3 regions of the Sphingomonas melonis DAPP-PG 224 genome follow, and region 1 is predicted to be linked to each of the others. Evidence: predicted binding sites of a transcription regulator. Region 1 holds the regulator's gene; each other region holds the start of a gene.

Region 1 (4,957 bases):
CCGCGGAGGCTAGCCTCGCCGATATCGGCATCGCCTTCCTCTTCGCCGCCAACCATCACCCGGCGATGGCGCGGATCACGCCGATCCGCCGCCGCATCGGCAAGCGTACGATCTTCAACCTGATGGGGCCGCTCGCCAATCCGGCGCGCGTGTCGCACCAGCTGATCGGCATCGCCCGCCCCGATTACGCCGGCCTCTATGCCGAGGCGCTGGAACAGCTCGGCACCGCACGCGCCGCGGTGATTTCGGGCGAAGAGGGCCTGGACGAGCTCTCCACCGCCGGCCCCAGCCTCGCGGTGAATGTCGGCAGCGCGGCGCTGCCATCGCGCATCACGCCGGAAGACGCCGGCCTGCCCCGCCACCCGCTCGCCGCCATCCGCGGCGGTGACCCGGCCTATAACGCCGCCGCACTGCGCCGCCTGCTCGATGGAGAGGCGGGCGCGTATCGCGACGCCGTGCTGCTCAACGCGGCGGCGGCGCTTGTCGTCGCCGACCGCGCACCCAATCTCACTGCGGGCGCACAGGCCGCCGCCGAAGCGCTCGACGCCGGCCGCGCCGCCGCGCTCCTCGACCGCTGGATCGCCTACCGATGACCATTTTGTCCCGCATTATCGAAACCAAGCGCGCAGAGGTTGCCGCGCGCAAGGCGACGATCAGCCTCGCGGATCTCGACGCGCGCATCGCCGCGGTGACGCGCCCACGCGGCTTCCGCGCCGCGCTCGACGCAAAGTCGGGCCATGCGCTCATTGCCGAAATCAAAAAGGCCAGCCCGTCCAAGGGGCTGATCCGTGCCGATTTCGATCCGCCCGCCCATGCGCGCGCCTATCAGGCGGGTGGCGCGGCCTGCCTGTCGGTGCTCACCGACGAACAGTGGTTCCAGGGCAGCGACGACTATCTGATCGCCGCGCGCGCCGCCTGCGACCTGCCGGTGATCCGCAAGGATTTCATGGTCGATCCCTGGCAGGCAACCGAAAGCCGCTCGATCGGCGCCGACGCCATCCTCATCATCGTTGCCGCGCTGGACGACAATCAGATGGCGGAAATCGAGGCCTCGGCGCTCGATTGCGGCATGGACGTGCTGGTCGAGGTGCATGACGAATCCGAACTGGACCGCGCGCTCCGCCTCAAGTCGCGGCTGATCGGCGTCAACAACCGCAATCTGCACGACTTCTCCGTCGACTTCGCCCGCACCTACGAGCTGGTCGGCAAGGCGCCAAAGGGCTGCACCTTCGTTGCGGAAAGCGGCCTCGAAACCCGCGCCGACCTCGACGCGATGGCGGCGCATGGCGTGCGCTGCTTCCTCATCGGCGAGGCGCTAATGCGCGCCGACGACGTCGAGGCCGCGACGCGGGCCTTGGTCGGGTGAGCCACCTCACCCATCTCGACGTCGACGGTGCCGCGCATATGGTCGATGTCGGCGATAAAGCCGTGACGCAGCGTCGCGCAGTCGCCTCCGGCCGCATCGCCATCGCCCCCGACGCCCTCTCTGCGATCCGCGACGGCGCCGCGAAGAAGGGCGACGTGCTCGCCGTTGCCCGCGTCGCCGGGATCATGGCGGCGAAGAAAACCGCGGACCTCATCCCGCTCTGCCACCCCTTGCCCCTCACCCGCGTCACGCTCGACCTGACGCTGGACGATGCCGGCATCACCGCGACCGCGCTGACCGCCACCGACGGCAAGACCGGCGTCGAGATGGAGGCACTGACCGCCGTGTCGGTCGCCTTGCTCACCATCTACGACATGGCGAAGGCGATGGATCGCGCGATGACGATCTCGGACATCCGCCTGCTCGAAAAGGCCGGCGGCGCGTCGGGCGACTGGCGCGCCTGACGCCATGGCGCTGCTCCCGATCGACGAAGCCCAGGCGCGGCTGTTCGCGCACGCCCCGCCGGTCGGGACCGAAACCGTGCCTCTGGCCGCCGCCGCCGGCCGCTGGGCGGCAGACGACATCGCCGCCCGCCGCACCCAGCCCGCCACCGATTTGTCGGCGATGGATGGCTATGCGATCCGCTTCGCCGATCTGCCCGGGCCCTGGACGCTGATCGGCGAAAGCGCCGCCGGCCGCCCCTTTGCCGGCACCGTCGGTCCTGGCGAGACCGCGCGCATCTTCACCGGCGCGGCCCTGCCCGCCGGCGCCGACACGGTGATGGTGCAGGAAGAGGTCGCCGCCTCCGGCACCACGATCCGCCTCACTGGCGAAGGCCCAGCAACGCTCGGCCGCAACACCCGCCGCCGCGGCCTCGACTTTCACGCTGGGGATCGCCTGATCGCGCGTGGCGAGCGGCTGACGCCCGCGCGCATCGCCGTCGCCGCGACCGGCGGCATCGGCACGATCGCGGTCCACCGCCGAGTGCGCGTCGCCATCTGTGCGACGGGCGACGAACTGGTCGATCCGGGCGCTGGCGGCGACCCGAGCGCGCTGCCCGAATCGAACCGCGCGATGCTGGCCGCGATGCTCGCCGACCTGCCGATCGAGCTGATCGACCTCGGCATCCTGCCCGATGATCTCGATCGCCTGCGCGATGCGTTCGCGCGCGTCGACGCCGATCTGCTCGTCACCACCGGCGGCGCGTCGGTCGGCGACCATGACCTCGTGCGGCCAGCGCTGGAGGCGGCGGGCGGCGTCATCGATTTCTGGCGGATCGCACTGCGACCGGGCAAGCCGATGATGGCGGGACGGCGCGGCGCGATGCAGGTGCTGGGCCTGCCGGGCAACCCGGTATCCGCCTTCGTCACCGCCCTACTCTTCGTCAAACCGTTGATCGCGCACCTGTCCGGCGCCGCAGACCCGCTGCTGCGCAGCACGATGGCGATCCTGGGCGAAGACTTGCCCGCCAACGGCCCGCGCACCGATTATCTGCGCGCGGAGCTGCGCGACGGCCGCGCCTATGCCTCGACCATTCAGGACAGCTCGATGCTGCTGACGCTGGCGCGTTCGCATTGCCTGATCGTGCGGCCGGTCGATGCCCCCGCCGCGCGCGCGGGCGACTCGGTGGAAATCCTCGTCATCGCTTGACGCCCCACGAATTGTTCCCTAGAAGTTCCGCGTCTGTTCTGACGGGGAAGGACCGCTTATGCTCACGCGCAAGCAGCACGAGCTTGTATGCTTCATCAACGACCGGCTCGAGGAGACGGGCATCTCGCCGTCGTTCGAGGAGATGAAGGACGCGCTCGACCTCAAGTCCAAGTCCGGCGTCCACCGCCTGATCAGCGCGCTCGAGGAACGCAACTTCATCCGCCGCCTGCCCAACCGTGCGCGCGCGCTGGAAGTGCTGCGCATGCCGGAACGCTCCGAACGCAAGGCGCCCGAAACGCCCGCTCCCGCGGCGCCGCCGAGCGCGCCGGCCACGGACAACGTGCGTCCCGCGCCCTCGCCCGCGAACGACGTCGTCGAAATCCCGCTGCACGGCCGGATCGCCGCGGGCGTGCCGATCGAGGCGTTCGAAGGCAGTTCGATGCTCGCCGTCCCCGCGGCGTTGCTCGGCACCGGGGAACATTATGCGCTGGAAGTCTCCGGCGACTCGATGGTCGAGGCTGGTATTCTCGATGGCGACTATGCGCTGATCCGCCGCACCGACATCGCCCGCGATGGCGAGATCGTCGTTGCGTTGATCGAGGACAGCGAGGCGACGCTCAAATATTTCCGTCGCGAAGGCGCGATGATCCGCCTCGATCCCGCCAACCGCGCCTACGAACCGCAGCGCTATGTCCCCTCGCACGTCCGCGTGCAGGGCAAATTGTCGGGTATCCTCCGCCGCTACGACTGACGGGATTCCGCCGTGGTGGCGCGCCGCAACATATGGTCGTCCGTGAGACTTTTGTGACTTTCCAAACGGCGGCTTTAGCCCCCCGTCGAGGGCCGGGCATCCCGGCTTCCCGCTGATTGCGCGAATGAAAATGTCTAGATATCAAATGTCTAGACAGGGGCGCCATGGCGAGCCTAACGAAGCAATGACGGATCGACCCTATGTCATCCCGCTACAGGAGGCAGCGTCCCGTCGCCATGGCCCAGCGCGCCGGTGGGGGTCATCGCGACGGCACGGCCGCCGGGATATCGTCCGGCCGAGGCGGGGCGACCTTGGCTCCCACCAGCCACGGATGCCGATCCCCTGGCTGCATCACCGTCCGCACACGTCCGCTCGCCAGGGTCAGCATGACGCCGCCGGTGCGCCGCAGCACGGGCGCGTCTAGCCGCAGCCAGCGCGGCCGGCACGCCCGCGGCAGCCGCCGGTCGCTCACCACGACGTCCGCTCTCCCACAGGCCGCGACCACATCCCGCCATGCCAGTTGGTAGCCGCTGCGGGTCGCCAGGACGCGGAACGACTGCCCTCCCCCGTCCCGCAGGACCGCCACGCACGCATCGCGGCTGCACCGCGCCTCCGGCAGATCGTCGAGCAGCCACGGCTCGCCATCGGTCCCGCCGTTTTCGGCAAGCATCACCCGCGTATAGTCCCCGGCGCGATCGCGCAGCAGCGCCAGCCGTCCGCCCACCCGGATCGCCATATGCCGCCCATCGCCCGTCACCAGCAGATCGGGTGGCGGGGTCAGCGCCGCCCAGACGGCACCGGCGACGATCGGCAGCGCGCCGACCCAGCGCAGCCGCGTGCTCCACAGCGTCAGCCACAGCCCACCCGCGACCATCGCCAGAAACGCCCCCAGCGGCATCGACGGCACCGCCAGCGACGCGCCCGGCGCATCCGCCACCACATGCGCCAGCCACAGCAGCCCGCGCAGCGCCCCATCGGTCAGCCACCACACGGGCCCGCCCAGCCCGACCGTGTCCAGCACCAACGCCCCCGCCTCCAGCGGCATGACGACGAACGTCGTCAGCGGAATAGCGACCATGTTGGCGGCAGCCCCATACAGACCCGCCTTGTGAAAGTGATAGACCGCGATCGGCATCAGCGCAGCCTCCACCACCACGCCCGTCAGCAGCAGCGACCCGAGCCCGCGTAGC
Region 2 (4,957 bases), 1.6 Mb from region 1:
GATCTGGCCGCCGTGGACGCCGGCGCCCGGCCCCATGTCGATGACGTAATCGGCGGTGCGGATCGCGTCCTCGTCATGCTCGACCACCAGCACGGTGTTGCCGAGGTCGCGCAGGCGGCGGAGCGTCGCGAGCAACATGTCGTTGTCGCGCTGGTGCAGCCCGATGCTGGGCTCGTCGAGGACGTACAAGACGCCCGACAGGCCGCTGCCGATCTGCGACGCCAGGCGGATACGCTGGCTCTCGCCGCCCGACAGCGTGCCCGACGTGCGATCGAGGTTGAGGTAATCGAGGCCGACGTTGTTGAGGAAGCCCAGGCGCTCGACGATCTCTTTCAGGATGCGTTCGGCGATCGCGCGCTGCTGGTCGCCGAGGTGGTTGGGCAGATCGGTGAAGAAGGCGAGCGCGTCGACCACGCTGAGGTGCGTGGCGTGGGCGATGTCGGTATGCGCGATCTTGACCGCGAGCGCTTCGGGCTTGAGGCGCGCGCCGTGGCAGACCTCGCACGGGCGCGACGACTGGTATTTGCCCAACTCCTCGCGCATCCACGCGCTCTCGGTCTGAAGCAGGCGGCGGTTGAGGTTGCCGATCACGCCCTCGAACGGTTTCTTGACGTCGTAGCTCTTCTTGCCGTCGACGAAGGTGAGCGTGACCGCCTTGCCCTTGGTGCCGAACAGGATGACGTCCTGCGTTTCGGGGGGCAGGTCCTTCCACGGCGTATCGAGGTCGAATTTATATTCGCGCGCGAGCGAGCCGAGGACCTGCATGTAATAGGGGCTGGGCGGGTTGGACTTCGCCCAGGGGACGACGGCGCCCTTCTTGATGCTGAGGTCGTGGTTGGGGACGACGAGGTCTTCGTCGAACAGCAGCTTTTCGCCGAGGCCGTCGCACGCGGGGCAGGCGCCCTGGGGGGCGTTGAACGAAAACAGGCGCGGTTCGATCTCGGCGATGGTGAAGCCGCTGATCGGGCAGGCGAACTTTTCGCTGAACACGATGCGGCCGGCGGGCGCGTTGTCGCCGAGGACTTCGGACTTGGGGGTGTGTGGTTCGACGGGGTCGGCCGGGTCGATATAGGCGAGACCGTCGGCGAGCTTCAGCGCGGTTTCGAAGCTTTCGGCCAGGCGCGTCGCGGCGTCGGCGCGGACGACGAGGCGGTCGACGACGATCTCGATGTCGTGCTTGTACTTCTTGTCGAGCGCAGGCGCCTCGTCGATCTCATGGATCGTGCCGTCGATGCGCACGCGGGTGAAGCCCGCCTTCTGCCATTCGGCGAGTTCCTTGCGATATTCGCCCTTCCGCCCGCGCACGACGGGGGCGAGCAGGTACAGGCGCGTGCCCTCGGGCAGCGCCATGACGCGGTCGACCATCTGGCTGACGGTCTGCGCGGCGATCGGCTCGCCGGTGGCGGGCGAATAGGGGATGCCGACGCGCGCCCAGAGCAGGCGCATGTAATCGTAGATTTCGGTGACGGTCGCGACGGTCGAGCGCGGATTGCGCGATGTCGTCTTCTGCTCGATCGAGATGGCGGGGGACAGGCCCTCGATATGGTCGACGTCGGGCTTCTGCATCAGCTCGAGGAACTGGCGTGCATAGGCCGACAGCGATTCGACGTAGCGGCGCTGCCCCTCGGCATAGATGGTGTCGAAGGCGAGGCTCGATTTGCCAGACCCCGACAGGCCGGTGATGACCGTCAGCGTGTCGCGGGGGATGTCGACGTCGACGTCCTTGAGATTGTGCTCGCGCGCGCCGCGGACGGAAATTTTGGTCAGCATGAAGCGGGTTCTACTTCTGTTCTGTTTCTGATGCTAGTCTGGCAGGTAGGAACGCTTGCGCGCGATTTCGAGCCGCATTGAAAGCATGCCAGCGGTGTCTTACGTCTGTGCCACACGAGGAGAAGGCGCGATGGGCAAGAAGCACAAGAAGGCGAAGCTTCCGAAGGAAGTGCTGGGCGTGAAGCTGCCCAAGGAGGTGCGCGAGGTGGGCGGTGCGCTGCTCGAAAAGGCGAACAGCCCGCAGGGGCGCGAGATGCTGGCGGCGGGGCTGACGATGGCTGCGGCCGCGGCGACCGCGGCGCTGGCCAAGGGACGCGCCGAGCGCGCCGCCAAGCCGGACGCGCCGCGCCCGCCCGAGGTGCCGGTGCCGCCCGTGCCCCCGGTTCCGCCGGTTCCTCCTGTCCCGCCGGTGCCGCCCGTCTCGCCCGTCCCGCCGCAGGGCACGCAGACGCAGCCCGATCCGCAGGCGATCGCCGATGCGGTCGGCAAGGTGGCGGAGGCGATGCTGGGGCGATTGTTCGGTCGGAAAGACTGACGCAGCGGGGTTTGCGCGGCGCTCGCTGTCCGTCCGACATAGGGACCGATTGTATGGCGCCGGGACATCCAGGCTGCACCCGCGATGATGTCCGTTTAGCGCCGCGAGCGATATCGATCGGTCCGCGCGTCTGGGTCCGCCATCGCTCCGCGCGGCGGAGATACGAGGGTGGCATTTCCTCATTCCGCCAGTTGCGGCAACTTGGGGTCGGTGACCGGGCCTTCCGCGCAACATAGCGCCACTCGCTGTGGCTGTTTTGCAACGCAACGTTGCTGAAAGCGGAAATAGGTCAGCAGTACGTGCTTTACGCGAGCAAGACAGTCACACAAGCGTCACGCAGTCCAGAAGACTGACATTCCAAATCGATGACGCATGGGGCGACCGAAAACGGCGCCGTTGCAAAGGGGATATACGTGACGAAAACCGCTCGATTCGATGTGACGCGCAAGGCGGCTCTGCTCGCCGCGGCGACGCCGCTGGCGCTGGTGCTGGGGGCCGCTCCGGCGTTCGCGCAGACCGCGACGCAGACGCCTGCGCAGCTCGAGATCAAGGATCAGCAGACCGATCCGACCACGACGCAGGGCGCGAGCGATCAGGACAAGGCGAGCGACATCGTCGTCACCGGTTCGCTGTTCCGTCGCACCGACACCGAAACGCCGTCACCGGTCACCGTGCTGACCAGCGACACGCTGGCCAAGGCGGGCATCACCACCGCGTCGGACGCGATCCGTTCGATCTCGGCGGACAGCGCGGGCTCGATCGGCACCGGCTTCCAGTCGGGCTTCTCGGCCGGCGGTTCGGCCGTGTCGCTGCGCGGCCTCGGCGTGTCGTCGACGCTCGTGCTGATCGACGGGCTGCGCTCGGCCAATTTCCCGCTGAACGACGATGGCCATAACGCCTATGTCGACCTCAACTCGATCCCGTTCAGCCTGGTCGACCGGATCGAAGTGCTGAAGGACGGCGCATCGTCGACCTATGGCGCGGACGCGATCGGCGGCGTCGTCAACGTGATCCTGAAGAAGCACTTCACCGGCATCGACGGCCTGGTCGAAGGCGGTGTCGCCGAGCGCGGCGATGCGAGCCACCAGCGCGCGCAGCTGACGCTGGGCTATGGCGATTATGACCGCCAGGGTTTCAACGTCTACCTGAACGGCGAATATCAGCGCGACGGCCGTGTTTCGAACCACAGCCGCGGATTCCCGTACAACACGCAGGACCTGACCTCGATCGGCGGACTGGACAATAACGCGTCCGACCAGTCGCTGACCGTCAACGTGCCGACCGCCTATGTCACGCGCGTCCGCCAGACCGACCTCAACAACCCGCTCGCCGGCCAGGTCGGCGCCCCGCTGACCACGCGCTACGACGCGTTGGGCTTGGCCAATTGCGCGCGCGACACGTTCGCCGTCACCACCGGTTCGGCGCAGGGCACCGGCTGCAAGTACGACCTGGTCGACCTGTATCGCCAGATTCAGCCGCTGCAGGAGCGCTACTCGCTGCAGGGCCGCGTCAGCGTTCGCATCGCCGACAACGTCGAAGGCTATATCACTGGCAGCTACAGCCGCAGTGATGTCAGCATTAACGGCACGCCCTCGGCGATCCGCAACACGCAGCCGTTCGGCGGCGCACCGTCGGTCGCGTCGAACAACCCCGGCATCGTCCTGCCGGTGTACATCTGCGCGGCGGGCACCAATTGCGCGACCGCGGCGAACCGCCAGCTCAATCCGAACAACCCCTATGCGGCAGCGTTCGCCAACGACCCGACCAACGGCGCGGCGCGCATCTATTATCTGTTCGGCGACATCCCCGGCGGCAGCGATCGCAAGAACGAGGTGTACCGCGCCACCGCAGGCCTGAACGGCAATTTCGGCGACGGCCGTTACAACTGGCGTGTCGAGGGCGTGTACGCACGCGACGAGATTCAGCTGACGCAACGCGGCCTGATCAACATCGCGGGCCTCGCCCAGGCGATCAACACGGGGTCGTACAATTTCGTCAACCCGTCGCAGAACAGCGCGGCGGTGCGCAACGCGATCTCGCCCAACAAGGTGACGCCGTCGTTCTCGACCCAGGCGGCGCTGGATGCGTCGCTGTCCGCACGCCTCGCCGACCTGCCGGGCGGTCCGCTCCAGCTCGCCATCGGCGGGCAGGTGCGTCGCGAGACGCTGGAGAACAACAACCAGAATGCCGCGCTGGACACCTACGGCCTGTCGACCGCCTCGGCGTTCGGGTCGCACACCGTGTCGGCCGCCTATTTTGAAGCCGATGCGCCGATCCTCGACCAGGTCGAGCTGAACGTGTCGGGTCGCTACGACCATTATTCGGAAGGCTTCAGCCATTTCTCGCCGAAGGTCGGTGTCAAGTTCACGCCGATCAAGGAACTGGCGATCCGTGGCACCTATGCCGAGGGCTTCCGCGCGCCGACCTTCGCCGAATCGGGTCCGCGCAGCCAGTATGCGGGCTTCGTGTCGACGACCCCGCCGTGTAACTTCATTCTGCAGCACGGCGGCACCGGCACGGCGGCGTCGTGCTCGGCGAACGGCAACCCCTATAACCTCAACTACAATCTGGGCCGCGGCCTTGCAGGCAACCCCAACCTCCAGCCGGAAATCTCGCGCAGCTTCACCGGCGGCGTGATCTTCCAGCCGGTGC
Region 3 (4,957 bases), 980 kb from region 1:
GGCTCGGGAAGCTTACGGCTTACGCAAACTCCCCCGTCACTCCGGACTCGTTCCGGGGTCCACTCTGCGGCGAGGGGGGTGGTTTGAGCCTCCTGCCACCCCCTAGCGGCCCGGTGAACCCCGGAACGAGTCCGGGGTGACGGGGTGTGAGGGGACGCACCGTCGTCGGCGCGCCCCGTGAACTTCAGCGGCAGCGGACCTGCGACTGGTTCTGGTCGATAGCCTTGCCGGCGAGCGCACCGGCCGCACCGCCGAGCAGGGTGCCGACGATGCGGCTGCGGCCGCCATCGATCACATTGCCCAGAATGCCGCCCGCGGCGCCGCCGATGACGAGCCCGGTCGTGCCGTCGCTGCGCTTGCAATAATAGCGACCGTCATTGCCGGCATAGACACGCTCGTCCGCGCTCAGCACGCGTTCGCGATAATTGTCGCCGCTGCGATAATAGCGCGACGGATCGTAGCCGTTCTCGTCGCGATCGCCGGGGTAGCTGTTGTTGTTGTAATAGTTCGCGGCCGGTGCCTCGCGATAGCCGCCGGTGCCGGTGTAGCCGCCGCGCGACGCGCGATAGCGATCCACTTCGGCACGATAGCGGGCCAGTTCGGCGTCGAACCGCTGCTGCGCGGCGGTGAAGCGCGCCTCATCCTGCGCCGACTGGGCGACGACCGGAGTGGCGGCGGTCAGCGCGGCGGCCGCGGCAGCGGCGAGGGACAGCGACTTGAGCATGGCGATCGTCCTGAGCTTCTTAGTCCGTTGATTCGGAACCGTAACGGCCATACGCGGAACCTACCCTGCCGGTTCCTGAACGGATGGTGGGCGGCATGTCGCAGAGGCGCGGTTGCCGGACGACGCCAAGGTGGGATCGGTCGCCTCAGTCCGTCGCCTCAGTCCGTCGCCTCAGTCCGTCGCTGCGCTCGCAATGACGAGGAGGGTAGTACTCGGGTGGGGACGCCTGGCTCACCCGATCGTGACGAAGCTGTCCATCACCCGCTTGCGGCCGGCGGCTTCGAAGTCGATCTCCAGCTTGTTGCCTTCGATCTCGGCGATCGCGCCATAGCCGAACTTCTGGTGGAAGACGCGCATGCCGACGCTGAGGTCGCTGCGCCCCTTGTTGCCGATGCTGACCGCGCTCGCCCGGCTCTCGACGATCCGCGTCGGCTGGGTGGTGAAGCCGGAGCCGGACCCCGCCGCGCGCTGCCAGCCCGGACCGCGGCCGGTGCCGCGTGCGACATTGGCGAAGGGATCGGCGCGCTCGCTCCAATTGGCACGCCACAGGCTTTCGCCACCCGACATGGTGGTGTCGCTGTCGGTATGTTCGGGCGGCAACTCGCCGACGAAGCGGCTGGGAATGCTGGAGGTCCACTGGCCGTAGATGCGGCGGTTGGCGGCGTGGAGGATCGTCGCGCGGCGGCGCGCACGCGTAATCGCGACATAGGCGAGGCGGCGCTCCTCCTCCAGGCTGCGCGTGCCGCCTTCGTCGATCGCACGTTGCGAGGGGAACAGGCCCTCTTCCCAACCGACCAGGAAGACGGTGTCGAATTCGAGGCCCTTGGCGGCGTGGATCGTCATGATCGTCACCTCGGGCGCCTGCACCGCGCCGTCCTTGTCCATGACGAGGCTGACGTGCTCGAGGAATGCGCCGAGGGATTCGTACTCCTCCATCGCGCGGATGAGTTCGGACAGGTTTTCGAGCCGCCCGGATGCCTCGACCGACTTTTCGGCCTGCCACATCGCGGTATAGCCCGATTCGTCGAGCATCTGCCGCGCCAGCTCGGCATGCGGCAGGTCGCGCGCCCGGTCGCGCCAGCGGGCGACGTCGCCGACGAAATTGCCGAGCGCGCGGCGCGCCTGCGGGGTCAGTTCGTCGGTGTCGAGAATGCGCGCCGCGGCGATGGTGAGCGGTACGCCCTCGGCGCGGGCGAGCTGGTGGATCTTGGCGATCGCCTTGTCGCCAAGGCCGCGTTTGGGGACGTTGACGATGCGTTCGAAGGCCAGATCGTCCGACGGCTGGTTGACGATGCGCAGATAGGCGAGCGCGTCGCGGATTTCGGCGCGTTCGTAGAAGCGATAGCCGCCGACGATGCGGTACGGCATGCCGATCGAGATGAAGCGGTCTTCGAACTCGCGCGTCTGATGCTGCGCGCGGACGAGGATCGCGATATGGTCGAGCGGGGTGCCGTTCCGCTGCGCGGCCTCGATCTCGTCGCTGACCCGGCGGGCTTCTTCGGGCCCGTCCCACACCCCCAGCACGCGCACCTTTTCGCCTACGTCGAGTTCGGTCCACAGCGTCTTGCCGAGCCGACCGCCGTTATGCGCGATCACGCCCGATGCGGCGCCGAGGATGTGGGGCGTCGACCGGTAATTCTGTTCGAGGCGGATCACCTTGGCGCCGGGAAAATCCTTCTCGAACTTCAGGATGTTTTCGACCTGTGCGCCGCGCCACGAATAGATGGACTGATCATCGTCGCCGACGCAGGCGATGTTCTTGCGTGTCTGGGCGAGCAGCCGCAGCCACAGATACTGGACGATGTTGGTGTCCTGATATTCGTCCACCATGATGTATTTGAAGCGTTCCTGATACGTCCGCAGCACATCGGCATGCGTCTTCAGGATGGTGAGCATGTGGAGCAGCAGGTCGCCGAAGTCGCAGGCGTTCACGTTGCGCAGCCGCGCCTGATATTGCGTATACAGCTCGCCGCCGCGTCCGTTGGCGTAGCGCTCGCTCTCGCCGGCATCGATATCGGCGGGGACCAGACCCCTGTTCTTCCAATCGTCGATCAGGCCGGCGAGGCTGCGCGCGGGGAAGCGCTTTTCGTCGATGTCCGCGGCGACGATCAACTGCTTGAGCAGCCGCAACTGATCGTCGGTGTCGAGGATGGTGAAGTTCGACTGCAATCCGACCAGCTCGGCATGGCGGCGGAGCATCTTGGCGCCGATCGCGTGGAAGGTGCCGAGCCACGGCATGCCCTCCACCGCGTCGCCGACCATCCGGCCGACGCGCTCGCGCATCTCGCGCGCGGCCTTGTTGGTGAAGGTGACGGCGAGAATCTCCGACGGCCACGCCTTGCGCGTCCACAGCAAATGCGCGAGCCGCGCGGTCAGCGCCGCGGTCTTGCCCGTGCCTGCGCCGGCCAGCATCAGCACCGGGCCTTCGGTGGTGAGCACCGCGTCGCGCTGCGGCGGGTTCAACCCCTTGAGATACGGCGGATCCTGCAGGGCGGCGGGGGAGGCGGTGTCGGTCACCGGCGAACAGGTAGGGAACGGCGCTTGGCTCGGCAAGCTGCGAGCGCGGCAAGCCCGGAAAAATCGGGGCAGCCACCGGTGCGGCCGCCCCGTAGTTCAGGGAGCACCAGTCGACAGAAAGGCGACCGATACATCGCGACCCACAGGGGGAGGGGAGCCGCGGTGGCATCGCGGTAGCGGCGGAATGTTGCGAAGGGATGGCAACTTTGTTGCCAGATGCCTTTATTTGGGGGTTAGAAGGGCGGCATGAGCCAATTCCCTGCCGCCAAAGTTCCGGACGCCGCCGTCGCGCCAGCCTCGCCGCGCCGGATCCTGACCGCGAGTCTGGTCGGTACGGCGGTGGAATTCTACGATTTCTACATTTACGCCACCGCCGCGGCGCTGGTGTTTCCGGCGCTGTTCTTTCCGGGGGAAAGTGCGTCGGCGCGGCAGATGATGAGCTTCGCGAGCTTTGCCGTGGCCTTCTTCGCGCGGCCGATCGGTGCGGCGCTGTTCGGGCATTTCGGCGACCGGATCGGGCGTAAGTCGACCTTGGTCGCCAGCCTGTTGCTGATGGGCGGGTCGACGGTCGCGATCGCCTTCCTGCCGACCTATCAACAATTCGGCATCTGGGCGCCGCTGCTGTTGTGCCTGATGCGATTGGGGCAGGGGCTGGGGCTGGGCGGCGAATGGGGCGGCGCGGCGCTGCTCGCGGTCGAGAATGCGCCGCCGCATCGGCGCAACACCTGGGGCATGTTCCCCCCGCTGGGGGCGCCGGTCGGCTTCATCCTGGCGAACGGGCTGTTCCTGCTGCTGGGTCTGGTGCTGAGCGACGGGCAATTCCGCGCCTGGGGGTGGCGCCTGCCGTTCCTGGTGAGCGCGGTGTTGGTCGCGCTCGGCCTGTGGATCCGGCTGAAGCTGACCGAGACGCCCGCCTTCGTCGAGGCGGCCAAGGCGGAGGCGCTGCCCAAGGTGCCGCTGGCGACGCTGTTCGCCGGTCATGGTCGCGCGCTGCTGGCCGGCACCGGCGGGGTGGTGGCGTGCTTCGCGCTCTTCTACCTCGCGACCGCCTTCACGCTGAGCTACGGCACGACGACGCTGGGCTATGACAAGACGGCGCTGCTCGGCGTCGAGTTGGTCGCGATCCTGTTTCTGGCCGCAGGCGTGATCGTGGCGAGCGTACTGGCAGACCGGACGGGGGCGGAGCGGATGCTGGTGATCGGCTTTCTGGGCTGCATCGTCGCCGGCGCGCTGATGGGGCCGATGCTGGGCGCGGGATCACTGTTCGTGGTGTTCGCGTGGCTGGCCTTCGCACTGTTCGTGATGGGCTTTGCCTATGGCCCGCTCGGCGGCTGGCTGCCGACGCTGTTTCCGGCGGGCGTGCGCTACACCGGCGTGTCGATGACGTTTAACGTCGGCGGCATCCTGGGCGGGGCGCTCGCGCCGATCGCGGCGCAGGCGCTGGCTGCGCGCGGGCTGTGGTGGATCGGGCTGTATCTGGTCGCGGCGGGCCTCGTGAGCCTCGCCGGCCTCGCGCTGTTGCCGCGGGTCAGGACCGTCGACTGAACCAGCGCGGCCAGCGCGACACGCTGCGTTTCGGGACGTCGGCCTCGGAATAGCCCGTCGCGTTGAGCAGGAAGCTGGCGAGCAGCAGCGCCTGGTTGCGGCTCAGCACCAGCCGCGTCGTCGCGATCTGCTGATTGTCGAGCGCCTGTGCGGACGGCGTCGTCTGCACCT

Evidence for each region. Region 1 encodes LexA, which represses DNA repair genes until DNA is damaged. Its sites were predicted from a motif close to GTTCCNCNCTTGTTCT; they were not measured.
Region 2: uvrA (excinuclease ABC subunit UvrA) is a predicted target of LexA. The motif match lies at 1,778-1,793, and genes of this name have one in related genera.
Region 3: SPHME3_RS0115345 (ATP-dependent helicase) is a predicted target of LexA. The motif match lies at 3,245-3,260, and genes of this name have one in related genera.

What each region holds. Positions count from the first base shown of each region.
Region 1 covers NZ_KB900605.1:2,193,402-2,198,358, reverse strand. The annotation lists gene trpD (anthranilate phosphoribosyltransferase) at 1-593, shown strand, start outside; gene trpC (indole-3-glycerol phosphate synthase TrpC) at 590-1,366, shown strand; gene moaC (cyclic pyranopterin monophosphate synthase MoaC) at 1,363-1,830, shown strand; gene SPHME3_RS0110780 (molybdopterin molybdotransferase MoeA) at 1,835-3,016, shown strand; gene lexA (transcriptional repressor LexA) at 3,075-3,767, shown strand; gene SPHME3_RS0110770 (ComEC/Rec2 family competence protein) at 4,027-4,957, opposite strand, start outside.
Region 2 covers NZ_KB900605.1:555,186-560,142, reverse strand. The annotation lists gene uvrA (excinuclease ABC subunit UvrA) at 1-1,770, opposite strand, end outside; gene SPHME3_RS21255 (hypothetical protein) at 1,901-2,305, shown strand; gene SPHME3_RS0102690 (TonB-dependent receptor domain-containing protein) at 2,671-4,957, shown strand, end outside.
Region 3 covers NZ_KB900605.1:3,176,150-3,181,106, reverse strand. The annotation lists gene SPHME3_RS0115350 (glycine zipper 2TM domain-containing protein) at 185-724, opposite strand; gene SPHME3_RS0115345 (ATP-dependent helicase) at 956-3,241, opposite strand; gene SPHME3_RS0115340 (MFS transporter) at 3,488-4,786, shown strand; gene SPHME3_RS0115335 (hypothetical protein) at 4,770-4,957, opposite strand, start outside.